DNA from 2 places in the Microbispora sp. NBRC 16548 genome. Region 1 is predicted to be linked to the other one. Evidence: predicted binding sites of a transcription regulator. Region 1 holds the regulator's gene; the other holds the start of a gene.
The links. Region 1 encodes LexA, which represses DNA repair genes until DNA is damaged. Its sites were predicted from a motif close to TCGAACANNTGTTCGA; they were not measured.

Region 1 (7,152 bases):
ACCCGGGCGAGTCTGACCGGCCGGTACGGCGAGGCGCGGGCGGCCCGGGTGACCTCCCGCCTGCTGCAGGGCGACATCGCGGGCGCCGCGCCGGCGGGGGCCGGGCGGCTGGAGTTCGCCCGCCTGGCGAGCGCCGGCTACGCGGACGCCCTGCACACCGCCCTGTGGCTGCTGACCCTCCTGTCCCTGGCCGGCGCGCTCGCCGTCGGTCTCCTGATGTCCGTCCGCGAACCCGCGCGGGTCACCACGTGAAAGGAACGATCATGCCTGTCGTCACCGTCGGCTCCGGCACCGTCAACTATCTCGTCGCCGGAGCCGGGCCCGGCCTCGTGCTCGTCCACGGCACCGGCGCCACCGGCGAGACCAACTGGGCCCCGCTCATCGATGCCGTCGCCGATCGCTTCACCGTGGTCGCCCCCGACCTGTCCGGCTCGGGCGCCACCGTCGACGGAGGCGGCCCGATCCACGTGGAGGATCTGGTCGCCCAGGTGCTCGGCGCGGCCGGGCACGCCGATCTGGAGCAATTCCACCTGGTCGGCCACTCGCTCGGCGCCGTCGTGGCGCTGGCTGCGGCCGGCACCCGGCCGGAGAAGGTGCTGTCGCTGACCGCGCACGCCGGATGGGCCAGGACCGACCCGTGGATGGCCTTCCAGATGGACCTGTGGATCCGCCTGGTGCGCACCGACAGGGAACTGCTCGCCCGGCTGCTCCAGGTGACCGCGATGGGCGACGCCACGCTGCGCGCCCGCTCGCCGGAGGACTTCGAGCAGGCCACCGCCGCGTTCACGGCCTCTCTCGACGGGACGGAGGAGGGGTTCGCCAGGCAGGCTCTGGCCGACATCTCCGTCGACATCACGGAACTGCTGCCACGCGTGTCCGCGCCGACGCTGATCGTCTCCAGCGCCGACGACCGGATCGTGCCGCCGCACCACCAGCGCGGGCTCCGCCGGCTGATCCCGCACGCGGACCTCGTGACGGTCCCCGGCGGGCACGGCCTGCCGTTCGAGGACCCCGCCGCGTTCACCGCGGTCATCACCGACCATCTGGACCGCGTGACCGCTACGGTCTGAGGTTCCCGAGAACGATCGCGCGGAGGCACGACAGTCTGGATCGACGGATGCCTCCCACCCGAACCCGGGTGGGAGGCATCCGTCATGGAGAGATCACGCGCGATCGCCTGGCTCAGCTGCAGCCGCTGGTGCTGCCGCAGCCCTCGCAGACGTAGCAGCTGCCGGCCGGGCGCATCTTGGTGCCGCAGGTCATGCACAGCGGCGCGTCCGCCGTACGGCCCTGGTGGCTCTCCAGCGATGCGCCGACCCGGCGCGGCTCCGGCACCGCCACCGGCACGACCTGCCCGGCGGACGGCCCCTCGGCGGGCTTGGCCTCGACGGGCGCGGGCTGCGCCTTCTCGATCGGCGCGGACTTCCCGCTCTCGATGGGCGCCGACTGCGCCAGGGCGGCGGTGTCCACGTCCTGGAGCGCGGCCGGGTCCTCGCCGCGCTGCTGCGCGGCCCGCTCGGAGGCGGAGAAGATGCCCAGGGCCGCCCGGTCCTCGTACGGCAGGTAATCGAGCGCGAGCCGCCGGAAGATGTAGTCCATCACGGACTGCGCCATCCGGACGTCGGGGTCGTCGGTCATGCCCGCCGGCTCGAAGCGCATGTTGACGAACTTCTGCACGTACGTGTCGAGCGGCACGCCGTACTGGAGGCCGATCGAGATCGCCACGGAGAAGGCGTCCATCACGCCCGCGAGCGTGCTGCCCTGCTTGGACATCTTGAGGAAGACCTCGCCCAGGCCGTCGTCGGGGTAGGACGAGGCGGTCATGTAGCCCTTGGCGCCGCCCACGGTGAAGCGGGTGGTGGTGCTCGGCCGCTGGTTCGGCATCCGCCGCCTGGTCGGCCGCGCGACCTCCACGACCTGGACGACCGGCTCCTTCTCGGCGATCTCCGCGGCGGGCGCCTCCTCGGAGGTCTTCTTGGCGATCGACAGCGGCTGGCCGACCTTGCAGTTGTCGCGGTAGACGGCCAGGGCCTTGAGGCCGAGCTTCCAGCCCTCCAGGTAGACCTGCTCGATGTCGTCCACCGTGGCCGACTCGGGCAGGTTCACGGTCTTGGAGATCGCGCCGGACAGGAACGGCTGGACGGCCGCCATCATCCGGACGTGGCCCATCGGGGCGATGGCCCGCTCGCCCATCGCGCAGTCGAACACCTCGTAGTGCTCCGGCCGCAGGCCGGGGGCGTCCACGACGTGGCCGTGCTCGGCGATGTACTCGACGATGGCCTCGACCTGCTCCTCGAGGTAGCCGAGCCGGCGCAGCGCCCGCGGGATCGTCTGGTTGACGATCTGCATCGAGCCGCCGCCGACGAGCTTCTTGAACTTCACCAGCGCCAGGTCGGGCTCGATGCCGGTGGTGTCGCAGTCCATCATCAGGCCGATGGTGCCGGTCGGGGCGAGCAGCGACGCCTGGGCGTTGCGGTAGCCGTTCTTCTCGCCGAGCCTGAGGCACTCCTGCCACTGCCGGGTGGCCTCTGTGTGCAGGCCCTTGTCCATGTCGTCGAGGGTGCGCAGGTCGTCGTTGGCCGCGGCGTGCTTGCGCATGACCCGCTTGTGCGGCTCGGCGTTGCGCTGGTAGCCGTCGTATGGGCCGACGATCCCGGCGAGCTCTGCCGAGCGGCGGTAGGACACGGCGGTCATCAGCGAGGTGATCCCGGCCGCGATGGCCCGGCCGCCGTCGGAGTCGTACGCGTGCCCGGTCGCCATGAGCAGCGCGCCCAGGTTGGCGTAGCCGATGCCGAGCTGGCGGTACGCCCGGGTGGTCTCGGCGATCTTCTGCGTCGGGAAGTCGGCGAAGGTGATCGAGATGTCCATCGCGGTGATGATCAGCTCGGTGATCTTCACGAAGGTCGCGACGTCGAAGGAGTCGTCGTCACGCAGGAACTTCAGCAGGTTGATCGACGCGAGGTTGCACGAGGAGTTGTCCAGGTGGACGTACTCCGAGCAGGGGTTGCTGGCCGTGATCCGCCCGGTCTCGGGGCAGGTGTGCCAGTCGTTGATCGTGTCGTCGTACTGCAGGCCGGGGTCGGCGCACTCCCAGGCGGCCTTGGCCATCTTGCGGAACAGCGACCGCGCCTCGACCTCCTCGATGACCTCGCCGGTCAGCCGGCCCCGCAGGCCGAACTGCCCGCCGTCCTCGACGGCCCGCATGAACTCGTCCGAGACCCGCACCGAGTTGTTGGCGTTCTGGTACTGGACGGACACGATGTCCTTGCCGCCGAGGTCCATGTCGAACCCGGCGTCGCGCAGCGCGCGGATCTTGTCCTCCTCGCGCGCCTTGGTCTCGATGAACTCCTCGATGTCGGGGTGGTCCACGTCGAGGACGACCATCTTGGCCGCCCTGCGGGTGGCGCCGCCCGACTTGATGGTGCCGGCGGAGGCGTCGGCGCCGCGCATGAAGGAGACCGGGCCGCTGGCCGTGCCACCGCTGGACAGCAGCTCCTTGGACGATCGGATGCGGGAGAGGTTGACCCCCGAGCCCGAGCCGCCCTTGAAGATCACGCCCTCTTCCTTGTACCAGTCGAGGATCGACTCCATCGTGTCGTCCACGGCCAGGATGAAGCAGGCGCTCACCTGCTGGGGCGAGCGGGTGCCGACGTTGAACCACACCGGGGAGTTGAAGCTGAAGGTCTGGTGGATCAGCGCGTGCTTGAGCTCGTGGTCGAAGATCTCCGCGTCCTCCTCGGAGGCGAAGTAGCCGTTCTCGACGCCGGTCCTGGTGTAGACGCCCACGACCCGGTCGACGAGCTGCTTGAGGCTCGACTCGCGCTGCGGGGTGCCCACCGCCCCCCGGAAGTACTTGGTGGTGACGATGTTGGCCGCGTTGACCGACCAGAAGTCGGGGAACTCCACGCCGTGCTGCTCGAAGTTGACCGAGCCGTCCCGCCAGTTCGTCATCACGACGTCGCGCCGCTCCCAGCGGACCTCGTCGTACGGGTGGACACCGGGGGTGGTGAAGATGCGCTTCATCTTCAGGCCCTTGCGCGGGCGCTTGCCCGGCCGGCCCCCCGCACCCGACACGGTGCCGCTCACGGTCTCCGTCATGACTTCCCCCTCCCAGGGCCCGATGGAGCCCCTTCTCCGACCACGCTCGTTATAACCACATCGTCGCGCCGCGCCGTCGCGCGCCGCCGCCCGCCTCGTCCCGGTCCCCCGGAAGGCGCCTACTCCTCGCCCACCGTGCTGTGGGCCGCGCGGAGCCGCTCGATCTCCGCCTCGAAGTCCGCCAGCGTCTCGAAGCTGCGGTAGACCGACGCGAAGCGCAGGTAGGCCACCTCGTCGAGGTCGCGGAGCGGGCCCAGGATGGCCAGGCCCACCTCGTGCGAGGCGATCTCGGCCGCGCCGGTGCCCCGGATGCTCTCCTCGACGCGCTGCCCGAGCTGGGCGAGGGAGTCCTCGCCGACCGGGCGTCCCTGGCAGGCCCGCCGCACGCCGGCGATGACCTTCTCCCGGGAGAACGGCTCGGTGACCCCGCTGCGCTTGCTCACCATCAGCAGTACGGTCTCCTGCGTGGTGAACCTGCGCCCGCACTCGGGGCAGGTGCGCCGGCGGCGGATCGCCGCCCCGTCCTCGGCCGCACGGCTGTCCACGACCCGGGTGTCCGGGTGGCGACAGAACGGACAGTGCACTTCATCGCCTCCCAGAACGCACATCCCGGAACACAAGGTGTGGTGAACTTACACCGATGTGACTACTAGATGTTGTGGTCCAACCGTAGGAGCGCCCGACCTTGAACGCAAGTCGAACCGGCCCCGAGTGAGGAAGTGCCTGCTCGGCGCGCGTGTCGCGCCTCCAGTCACGGCCGCATCGACAGCCCCGCCCGTCGCGGAATAGGCCCTTTACGCGCCTTTCCCTGCTGATTTCCGTACGGCTTCTGACCTGGGCGTACTACAGCCAGAGAAGATCGGGTAAATCGAACACGGGATCGATCGAACTCCCGTACGATGAGACGGACGGCGAGATCGGCGATTTCGCTGGATATCGAACAATTGTTTGACGGTGATCTTGAATCGCGGTACGGTCGCTCTGTGCGACATGAGGAACACGGATTGAGAGGTGGCATCGTGAGTGACCGAAGTGAGCAAGCGGATGGCGTCAGCGACCTCGCGGTTCGCAGGCGCGACTCGCTTGGCCTCACCCCCAGGCAGCGGAAGATCCTCGAGGTGATCCGCGACTCGGTCCAGCAGCGCGGCTATCCGCCCTCCATGCGGGAGATCGGGGAAGCGGTCCAGCTGACCAGCACCTCCAGCGTGTCGCACCAGCTCACGGCGCTCCAGCGTAAGGGCTACCTCCGGCGTGATCCGCATCGGCCCCGGGCCCTGGAGGTCCGGCTGCCGGGCGAGCCGGTGCTGTGGGTGGACCCGGACGCCACCTCCGAGGAGGAGGCCGGATTCAACCGGCCCACCGCAGCCTACGTGCCGCTGGTCGGCCGCATCGCGGCCGGTGGTCCCATCCTCGCCGAGCAGAGCATCGAGGACGTGTTCGCGCTGCCCAAGCAGCTCGTGGGCGAGGGCACGCTGTTCCTGCTCCAGGTCTCCGGCGACTCGATGATCGAGGCCGCCATCGCCGACGGCGACTGGGTCGTGGTGCGGCAGCAGCCGGTCGCCGACAACGGCGACATCGTGGCCGCCATGATCGACGGCGAGGCCACCGTGAAGACGTTCAAGCGCAAGGACGGGCACGTGTGGCTGGTGCCGCACAACCCCAACTACGAGCCGATCCCCGGTGACGAGGCCACCGTGCTCGGCAAGGTCACGGCCGTCCTGCGCAAGCTGTAGCAGCAGCGGCTCGCCGGTTCCGGACGCCGCACAGGGACAAGCCCGGCGCTCACGAGAGCGCCGGGCTTGTGCTGTGCCGTGTTCGGTCCGCCGTCAGGAGGCGGTGCAGCTCACCGGCGAAGGAACGCCGTTGGTGCCCGACCAGCTGCCGTTGAAGCCGAAGGTGGTCGAGGCCCCGGCACCCAGCGCGCCGTTGTAGGACAGGTTCGTCACCGTGACGTTCGACCCGCTCGCGCTGAGCGTGCCGTTCCAGAGCTGGCTGATGCTCTGGCCGTTCGGGAAGGCCCACTTCACGGTCCAGGCCGAGATGGCCGAGGAACCCGCCTTGACCGTGACCTCACCCTGGAAGCCGCCGGAGTACTGGTTGACGACCTTGTACGTGGCCGTGCAGGTCTTCCCGCCCGGCGACGAGGGAGACGCGGACGGAGACACCGACGGGGACGCCGACGGCGAGGCCGACGGAGAAGCCGACGGAGAAGCCGACGGAGAGGCCGACGGAGAGGCCGACGGCGACACGCTCGGCGAGGCCGAGGGCGACACCGGCGGCGTCGGGTTGCCGCCACCGGTCGGCGGGATCAGGTAGGGCGAGATGATGCTCTGCTTGGCCTGGTCGACCGTCGCCCAGTCGTCCTTCAGGATGCCGCCCGTGTCACCCGAGTTGGGGTTCCACGACCAGTAGGTGAACGACATGCCGTTCACCCCGCTGCCCATGTACTTCATGAGCTCCTGGAGCCAGATCTTGTCGATGTTGCTGGCGAGCGTGGTGCCGAACTCGCCCACCATGATCGGCGCGATGTTCTGCTTGTACAGGTAGCCGAAGTACTTGTCCCAGATGGCCGGCATGTTCGCCGGGTACGACGGGTCGTCGAACCACGCCTGGTGGTAGACCGACGTGGCGTACTCGTGGGGCGAGTAGACGAGCCGGTTGGCCACGTTCAGCCGCACCGGGTACTGGCCCGCCTTGGTGAGGTTGCCGCCCCACCAGCCGCAGTCCTCGTCGTTGCTGGTGTCGTTGTCCCAGACGTTGGACAGGCCGCCGCTCGGGCAGCTCACGCCCTCCACGAAGATCAGCCAGTTGGGCTGCACGGACAGGATGGCGTTGCCCGCGCGCTCGGCCGCCAGGCGCCAGTCGCGCGACTCGTCGCCGCAGCCCCAGCAGGAGCCGGTCGCGTTCGGGTTGGTGCCGTCGGCGTGCGGCTCGTTGTGCAGGTCGGCCCCGATGACGGTGGTGTTGCCGGCGTAGTGCTGGGCCAGCGACTTCCAGTCGCTGATCCAGGTGGACTCGGGGACGCCCGAGGTGTACCACAGCGCAGTCTGGCCC
Region 2 (7,152 bases), on a different contig from region 1:
GCACCCGGTGTTGAGGCTGATCACGGCCGAAGGCCGCACCGTCCGCCGCCCCATCACGCCGCGTCCTTCGCAGCGTTGGCGGTCTTGCCGGCCGCCGAGCGGGGAGCCCGCATCACCCGAGCCGAGATCGAGTAGGCCAGCCGCCCCGTCGCCTGATGCACGTACGGCTTGACCTCCAGCCCGTCGAACTCGGCCGGCGCGAGTGGCACGCCCGGCAGCGACGGCGGGACGACCGGCTGCACCTCCGACAGGATCTTCACGGTCACCGTCTTCTGCGCGGCCTTGAGCGAGGGATCGGCGTCCATCACCGGAACCTGCCACACCGGAAGACCGGTCACCTTGTCCTTGGCCTGGGTGTCCCGCTTGGCGTCGAAGTCCTTCGCCGCGCTCACCTCGCCCACGACGTAGCAGCCGTGCGGGAACAGCAGCTCGAAGCTGATCGGGATGGGTCCTTGCAGTGCCATCGTTCACCACCTCCTTGTCCACCCCCCTAGACGGCGACGGCCGATCCGTCACGAGAACTGTCTAGGGGGCTATGCGACAGCAGGTAGCGCGGAGTGAGGCGAACTGTCTAGGGGGGTCGACGGGTTTATTCAGACGACGGGGCAGAGCGAGGCATGATTTGAGTTACGGGTCGGAACAAAGGCTTAAATCGGACTTTCCTTATCTCGGGCCTTCTTGCCGCGAGACGGTATGACTTCACAATCCTGTGTCAAGCGGGCAATACGCCCAAAGTCTGTATGTCGCAGACAGCAGTGCCCGTTACCATGACCCAGATGCCCATCAACACTCATACATGAGGCACCTGCACCTTAAGGAGAGTTATGGCAGGCCCGAACACGACTCACTGGAAGCTCGACCCTCACACCAAGGCCAAGCATGAGATCCTGCGCCATTACCTCGGCGGATGGTTTCCAGTTCTTTCCGCATATAACGGGCGTGTCGTATTTCTTGATGGGTTTGCCGGCCCCGGACGCTACGAGAATGGCGAGCCGGGCTCGCCTATTATTGCGCTAACCACCCTGCTGGATCATTCGTACTTCCCTCGCATGAGGGCAGAATTTCTCTTTGTATTTTGCGAGCCAGAGCCTAATAGATTTGCGAGCCTGAAGTCCGAGGTTACTGCTCTTCAAAATTCTCGCAGTCCCTGGCCTCGCCATGTGAAGGTCATACTTCTAGATAAGCCTTTCCAGGAAGCCGCCTCGGACATCGTGGAGGATCTGAAAAGACAGAAACGGCAGCTAGCCCCTACCTTTGCTTTCGTGGACCCTTTCGGTTTCTCCGGCCTCCCCCTCAATTTACTGCGCGATCTCCTTGCTTCGCCGCGTTGCGAACTCTTCGTCAACTACATGGTTGATTCGGTGAACCGATTCGCTGGAGCCGGGAACGTGGATCGCCATCTCACGGAGCTATTCGGAACCGACCAATACAAGGAAGCGGCAACGCTTGCAGGGCGACCTCGCCAACAATTTCTTCACGACCTTTACGAGAATCAACTTAAGGCTGTATGCGGCTTCCCTTATGTGCAGTCGTTCGGCATGATAAATAAGTCGGGCCATATCGGATACTATCTCTTCTATGGCACCCGAGACATCAAGGGCCTGGAGTTGATGAAAGAGGCGATGTGGAAGTTGGATCCGGGAGGTGATTATAGGTTTTCGGATCGGCTAGTTGGGCAAGATATCCTCTTCATAGAGGACAGGCTCGACGTTGCCCCACTACAGCAGGCGCTACTGGAACAGTTCTCGGGTAAGACGGTTCCAATTCAGGAACTGGAGAACTTCACTACCATTCGAACCCCATACAAGAAAACCCACCTTCGAAGGCCTGTGCTGGCACCTCTGGAGAAAGCAGGGATGATAAAAGTGCAGCGACCCGGCAAACACGGGTTTCCAACGGGTACGATGATCACATTCACTGCAGGGTGAAGGCGATAGTTCAAACGCCTACTAATACCGGTGATCCCGCAATGGCAGGCATTTCATCCCAGGTGCGTCCGTCTAGCAGTCGCCCCTGTGCCTTGGGGGTCCTGCCACCCCATTGCTTGAAAAAGAATGGGACTCCGGCGCTGATACACTGGTCGCGCACGTCCCTAACCCAAGCTATGTCGACCGGCCGGAAACCAGGCCCGCTCTCTCCGCCAACTATCACCCAAGATATGCCGGAAAGATTTAAGTCGCCTAAGTTGCCAAGCAAGGGTTCGCATGAGAGGAATCGAACTGCGGCCGGAACCTCTCGTAGTTCGTCAATTCGATCCTTAGAGTCAGTGTCTTCGACGCTGACTCCCATCCAGACGTTAGCCGGCCAAGGCAGGCGATGAGCCATGCGTCGCAGACGCCGTGCACGCTTAGTGAGCACTTGATAAGTGTGCTGCGGCGTTTCCTCCATAGTGCGGAAAACGCGGTGTACGAAGTCATAGGGGACCTGAGCGTGAAATAAATCGCTCATTGAGTTAACGAAGACGGTGCGAGGTTTCCGCCACCGTCTTGGCAGGTCTAATAAATCTTCATGGAGCGTTACGCCGAAGCCTGGCCCTGACGTCCGGGGATCTCCATCGCGCTGATATCTGGGCTGTCCCATAGCCTTCAATCGCTTCGCGAGTGCGAGAGCGTAGCAGTTATCACAGCCCCGAGAGAAACGGTCACAACCTGTAGAGGGGTTCCACGTAGCTTCGGTCCACTCGATATGGCTACGGTCACCCATCGCTTGCCCCTCTACCTCTTCGAGTCCTGGATCACATCAATCGACCCTTGTCGGCGATCATAACTCAGATCGAACCTATTTTCGATACTTCGCGGGTAAGTTGTGGTAACCGTACCGCCACTGGCGGTGCAAGATCAGCGAAACGCTCAGGCCCGATGTGATCAGGCCAAGACGTAGGCTGCCGTAGCGTCGTCGTGGGCCTTGCTGCGGGGCCAGCGTTTGCCGTGCGGATCAGATTGCTCTGTCTCGCGCACTCGGCGGATTAGTTCGGTCGGCCCGTTTTGTTCCAGGTCGGTGAGGAGCTGGCGCCAACTGGTGAGGTGGTAGCGGTTGACGGCGTCTGCTGCGCCGTCGGTGAGTAGGGCTGCGGCGCGGATCTGGTCGGTGGGGATGGTGCCGGTGAGGGCTTGGTCGGCGGCGAGGGGGTCGGTGGAGGCGACCCAGAAGCCGTCGTCGCGGTTGCGGTATTGGCCGAGGGTTTCGACGTACTCGCGGCGGGCTTCGGCGTGTTCGGGTGTGCCGCCGGGGAGGCTGTCGAGTCGGGTGCGGTGGGGTGCGGCGACCTGTTCTAGCCGGTCGTCGCAGATCACCATCGGCTCGGGCGTACCGGTATCGAGGATGAGGGTGGAGTCGCCGAGGACGAGCCAGTCGAGGTGGTCGGAGACCTGGCGGAGCATGATGACGGTGGCGGAGGGGGAGCCGCCGTGGGTCAGGTCGCAGGTGAAGTCGTGCAGTGAGGTGACGTGCTTGATGCCCTGGGCGAGGAGTTCGGGCAGGGGGCCGGCGCTTTGGGTCATCTCGGCGAGCAACGTGGAGCCGAGGGTATGGGAATACCACCGCACGCTGTGCGAGCCGGCCGAGGTGAGACCTGGGGGGATGCTGGCGCCGTCGAGGAGGACGACGGCGTTGGCGGTTGCGCCGATGAAGTCTTCGTTGGGCCGGTCGGGGTAGGCGGGTTCGCTGGCGAAGGCGACGCGCATCAGGTGTCCTCGTGCCGGTAGAGCGGGCTGGCCAGTTCCGCTCGCACTGGTTCCCCGGTGTGCGGGTCGTATTCGACGCCGACCACGCAGGAGAAGCGGTGGTCGCCGACCTGCCCCCACAACGTGGCGATCTCATTGGCGAGTAGGTGGATGACGCCGAGGGAGCCGTTGGGGTGGATACCGGCGATGGCCAGGAACGAGCCCTTCCCGTCCGGGCGGGGCAGCCGACCGAGGAAGGCCGAGTCGGTCGGCTGCTGAGGGTCGAGCTGGGAGCCGGACCGGTACTCGCGGCCGGTGCGCGTGTCGAGGAGCTTCCAGCCGGTGTCGTCGCGGTCCCAGTGGATGACCGGGTCGGCGTCGTACGCGGCACGCATGGCATCGGACATGCGGGGGCCGCAGATGACGAGCAGGCCGGGCCGGTTGAGGTCGATCTGCCCGTCGACGGTGACGTTGTCCGTGGCGACGCTCAGGCCGAAGGTCCGGGCGAGGTCTTCCAGGCGCTTGCCGGTGCGCATGTCGTCCAGGGCGACCATGGAGCGGCCGGTCGCGGCGTCGTGCCGCAGCGGAGTCACCACGGTAACGGTCCCGACGCCGAGGAACGCACCCTCGGGGGCGGGGCCGGTGTGACGGATCTGGTGGATACGCCCGCGGGACAGACCGGCCTTCTCGGCGATCTGCGCATACGACATGCCCTGGGCGTGGAGTTCTTGGATGACGCGGCGGCGCAGGCGAGCCAGTTCGGTGACCTCTTGCTGGGCGGCGTTGAGTCGTTCGGTGGCGACCCGGAGCAGCAGGTAGGGATCGTCGATCGCGGCGATTTTGTCCAGGTCGCTCGGTGGCACGGTTCCTCCTCGGTGGTGCGCACCCGAGTCTAGGCCCCTAGACGAAATACCGTCTATCCCTCTTGACAGTACGGTTTTGGCGGGTTTGCCCGTCCTTGGATCCACGGCCCGGATCGCCGAGCGCCGGTTGGGGACACCGCGCGGGCTCACCGCGCCATTCCCGTCAACAGGGCCGCCCAGACCTCGCGCGCCTGGCCGAGGGGCCAGCGATGGGTCTCGCGGATCTCAGGTGCGTCCTCGTTCTGGAGCGTGCGCCGGATGAACCCCTGTCCGCCCGCCTGGCACAGCTCATAGACCATGGCCAGGCAGTCGCAGGTCCAGGCGAGCACGCGAACCCGGGCTCCGTCCGAGGGCTTAAACCATTCCAGCTTCGTGCACCCGGGTCGCCGGCGATTGGGGACGTGCGGGCTTATGCAGCTCATGACCGGGGCGTCGCCTGTGCGGCGGCTGCGATGGGGTCGACCTTGAGCAGCGCCCAGACGGTACGGCCGGCCTGGTTGCCGTACACGCCCCAGTTGTCGGCCAGGTTGGCGACCAGCAGCAGGCCGCGGCCCCCCTCGTCATCGGCAGGCCGGACGAGCCGAGGGACGCCGGGGCCGCCTTCGTCGGTGACGCCGAGCCATACCTGATCGCGTTCGGCCTGGATGCTTACGATGAACCGGCCGCCGAACCGGGCTGAGGCGGTGTGCCGGACCGCATTGGTCGCCAGCTCGCTCACGATGAGCTCGGCCGACTCGACGACCGGCCAGGTACCGAGGGCTGCGGTGATGAAGCGGCGGGCTTCGGTGACCGAGGCGGGACGGCCGAGGAAGTGCCGGGACAGGCGCCATGGGGGCATGGGACACGCTCCGTCGTATAGGGGGCTAGACATGCCTTCGACTGGAGCGTATGACCATCACCGCAAGCATCTCAAGGAATACGACGCATAAATGCGTCAGTCATCGAGCTGCTTCGCCAGCTCCCGGAAGTCCGCCACGATCTCGCCCAGCAGCGCCCGCAGCTCCTCCCCGTACACGGCCGCGCCCGCGAACGCCTCGAACGCCTCTTCATGAGCCCCGACCTCGCCCGCCTCGGTCAGCGTCAGATCACCGGTCAGGCTCTCCACCACGCTCACGGACCCGTCGAAGATGGTGAACCCGTGCAGCGGGAAGGCCGGCGCCTCCACCTTCCACGGGACAACACCGAGCCGAACATGGGGCAGCGTCGAGACCTGAGCCAACCGGTCGAGTTGGGCCAGCATTAATGACGGCGACCCCGGCCACGTACGAACCGCACCCTCGGTCAATACGAAGGCGAACCGCCGGCTCTCCTCGAACAGCACTGCTTGCGCATCGATCCGTACAGCCGCCGCCTTGGCCGCATCGTCCTCATCCACATCGCGGCCGATCGCCACCGCCAACCGCGCATACTCCGCCGTCTGCAACAGCGCCGGAATCATCGCCGAAGAGAAGACCGCCATCCACTTCGACGAGCGAACCCGCGCCGCGTTCGCCGCCTCCCTGCCAGCAAGCCCACCTTTTAGCCGCGATACCTCGTCACGCAGCCGCACGAGCAGCGCGTCCAACTCAGAGCGAGCGGCGTAATCGAGCTGGAGAGCAGCCGACACCCGCTCAACCGTCTCCGGCGTCGGTAGTAGTCGCCCCGTCTCCATCCGCGAAATCGTCGGCTGCGCCACCCCGGCCCGCTGAGCCAACTCTCTGCCGGTCAGCCCCGCATCCTTGCGAAGCCGCCGCAGCAGCTCACCCAACTCCCGCAACCGATCCCGCCGACCGTCCATAGGAAGGTTTCTACCATGTTGGATATACGGGAGGCCCTCGAACCGAGACGGCTTGAGACGGTGCCGGAAATCACGTTTCAAGGGTTATAGGTGTCTCATAAGCGGCCTGTCTGACGCAACAAGAAACTGATCAAGGCGAGAAGACGAGTAAACAGATAATCGACTGATGCGCTGACAGGGGCGGGAAGCTGTTCGGACCCATGTTCGTGATGTCTGATGGCGAAATTGTTACCGATTTTGGTCAGTGTCTTGCACTCTTCGGTGAGCTGTTCGCGAAGTGCAGTACTGCTAGTTGCTGCTTCTATCAACTGCTGAATTGATGCACTTTTTTGAGTGCGGTCACCTAGCTCCAGAGTTTTAAGTCGCTCGAAAGCATCCCACAACTTCTCGACAGCATCTACTCGATCAGGGACGACCCTGGACTGATACCGAGTTATGGCATCAAGCAACTTCTCGTCTAATATGCTATCGCCAGTTGAAGGTTTAAATCCGTTGACTAGGGGCCGAACCTCTAGCGGGCTAAGCCGCTGAACTTGCATGCTCTGGCCGATTGTGAAAGCAATTCCATTCCTTGAGAAGAGTAGCTCGATATCCCTGCGAAACGTTTCTCTACCAGCTTCGATGCTTTCTTGGCCATCAAACCATATGTGCTCGTGTCCGAAGAACCCATGGAAGCTCCGACTGCTCGGAGTGGCAATTCTCTGGGCAATGAAATCTATTACGTCTAATGCAATTCGCGTTGATGGCAGGTTATCCGAATCGAGCCGCATCCTGGGGTAGCCAGAATTGTAGCAATAACTTTCGAGCTGAGGGATGAGCGCTAGAAGAGTTGCATAGAACGCATCTTCGT

Region 2: a site for LexA is predicted at 2,773-2,788, ahead of QSK36_RS43635 (DUF5131 family protein). Genes of this name have one in related genera too.

What each region holds. Positions count from the first base shown of each region.
Region 1 covers NZ_BSSF01000001.1:118,628-125,779, reverse strand. Annotated here, with positions in the region: gene QSK36_RS00580 (MFS transporter) at 1-252, shown strand, start outside; gene QSK36_RS00575 (alpha/beta fold hydrolase) at 264-1,070, shown strand; gene QSK36_RS00570 (vitamin B12-dependent ribonucleotide reductase) at 1,183-4,098, opposite strand; gene nrdR (transcriptional regulator NrdR) at 4,218-4,682, opposite strand; gene lexA (transcriptional repressor LexA) at 5,115-5,831, shown strand; gene QSK36_RS00555 (cellulase family glycosylhydrolase) at 5,925-7,152, opposite strand, start outside.
Region 2 covers NZ_BSSF01000019.1:127,780-134,931, reverse strand. Annotated here, with positions in the region: gene QSK36_RS37585 (hypothetical protein) at 1-57, opposite strand, end outside; gene QSK36_RS37580 (plasmid replication, integration and excision activator) at 54-464, opposite strand; gene QSK36_RS37575 (three-Cys-motif partner protein TcmP) at 825-1,928, shown strand; gene QSK36_RS43635 (DUF5131 family protein) at 1,939-2,703, opposite strand; gene QSK36_RS37570 (NUDIX hydrolase) at 2,865-3,683, opposite strand; gene QSK36_RS37565 (sigma factor-like helix-turn-helix DNA-binding protein) at 3,683-4,525, opposite strand; gene QSK36_RS37560 (hypothetical protein) at 4,672-4,854, opposite strand; gene QSK36_RS37555 (ATP-binding protein) at 4,944-5,363, opposite strand; gene QSK36_RS37550 (helix-turn-helix domain-containing protein) at 5,460-6,302, opposite strand; gene QSK36_RS37545 (hypothetical protein) at 6,398-7,152, opposite strand, start outside.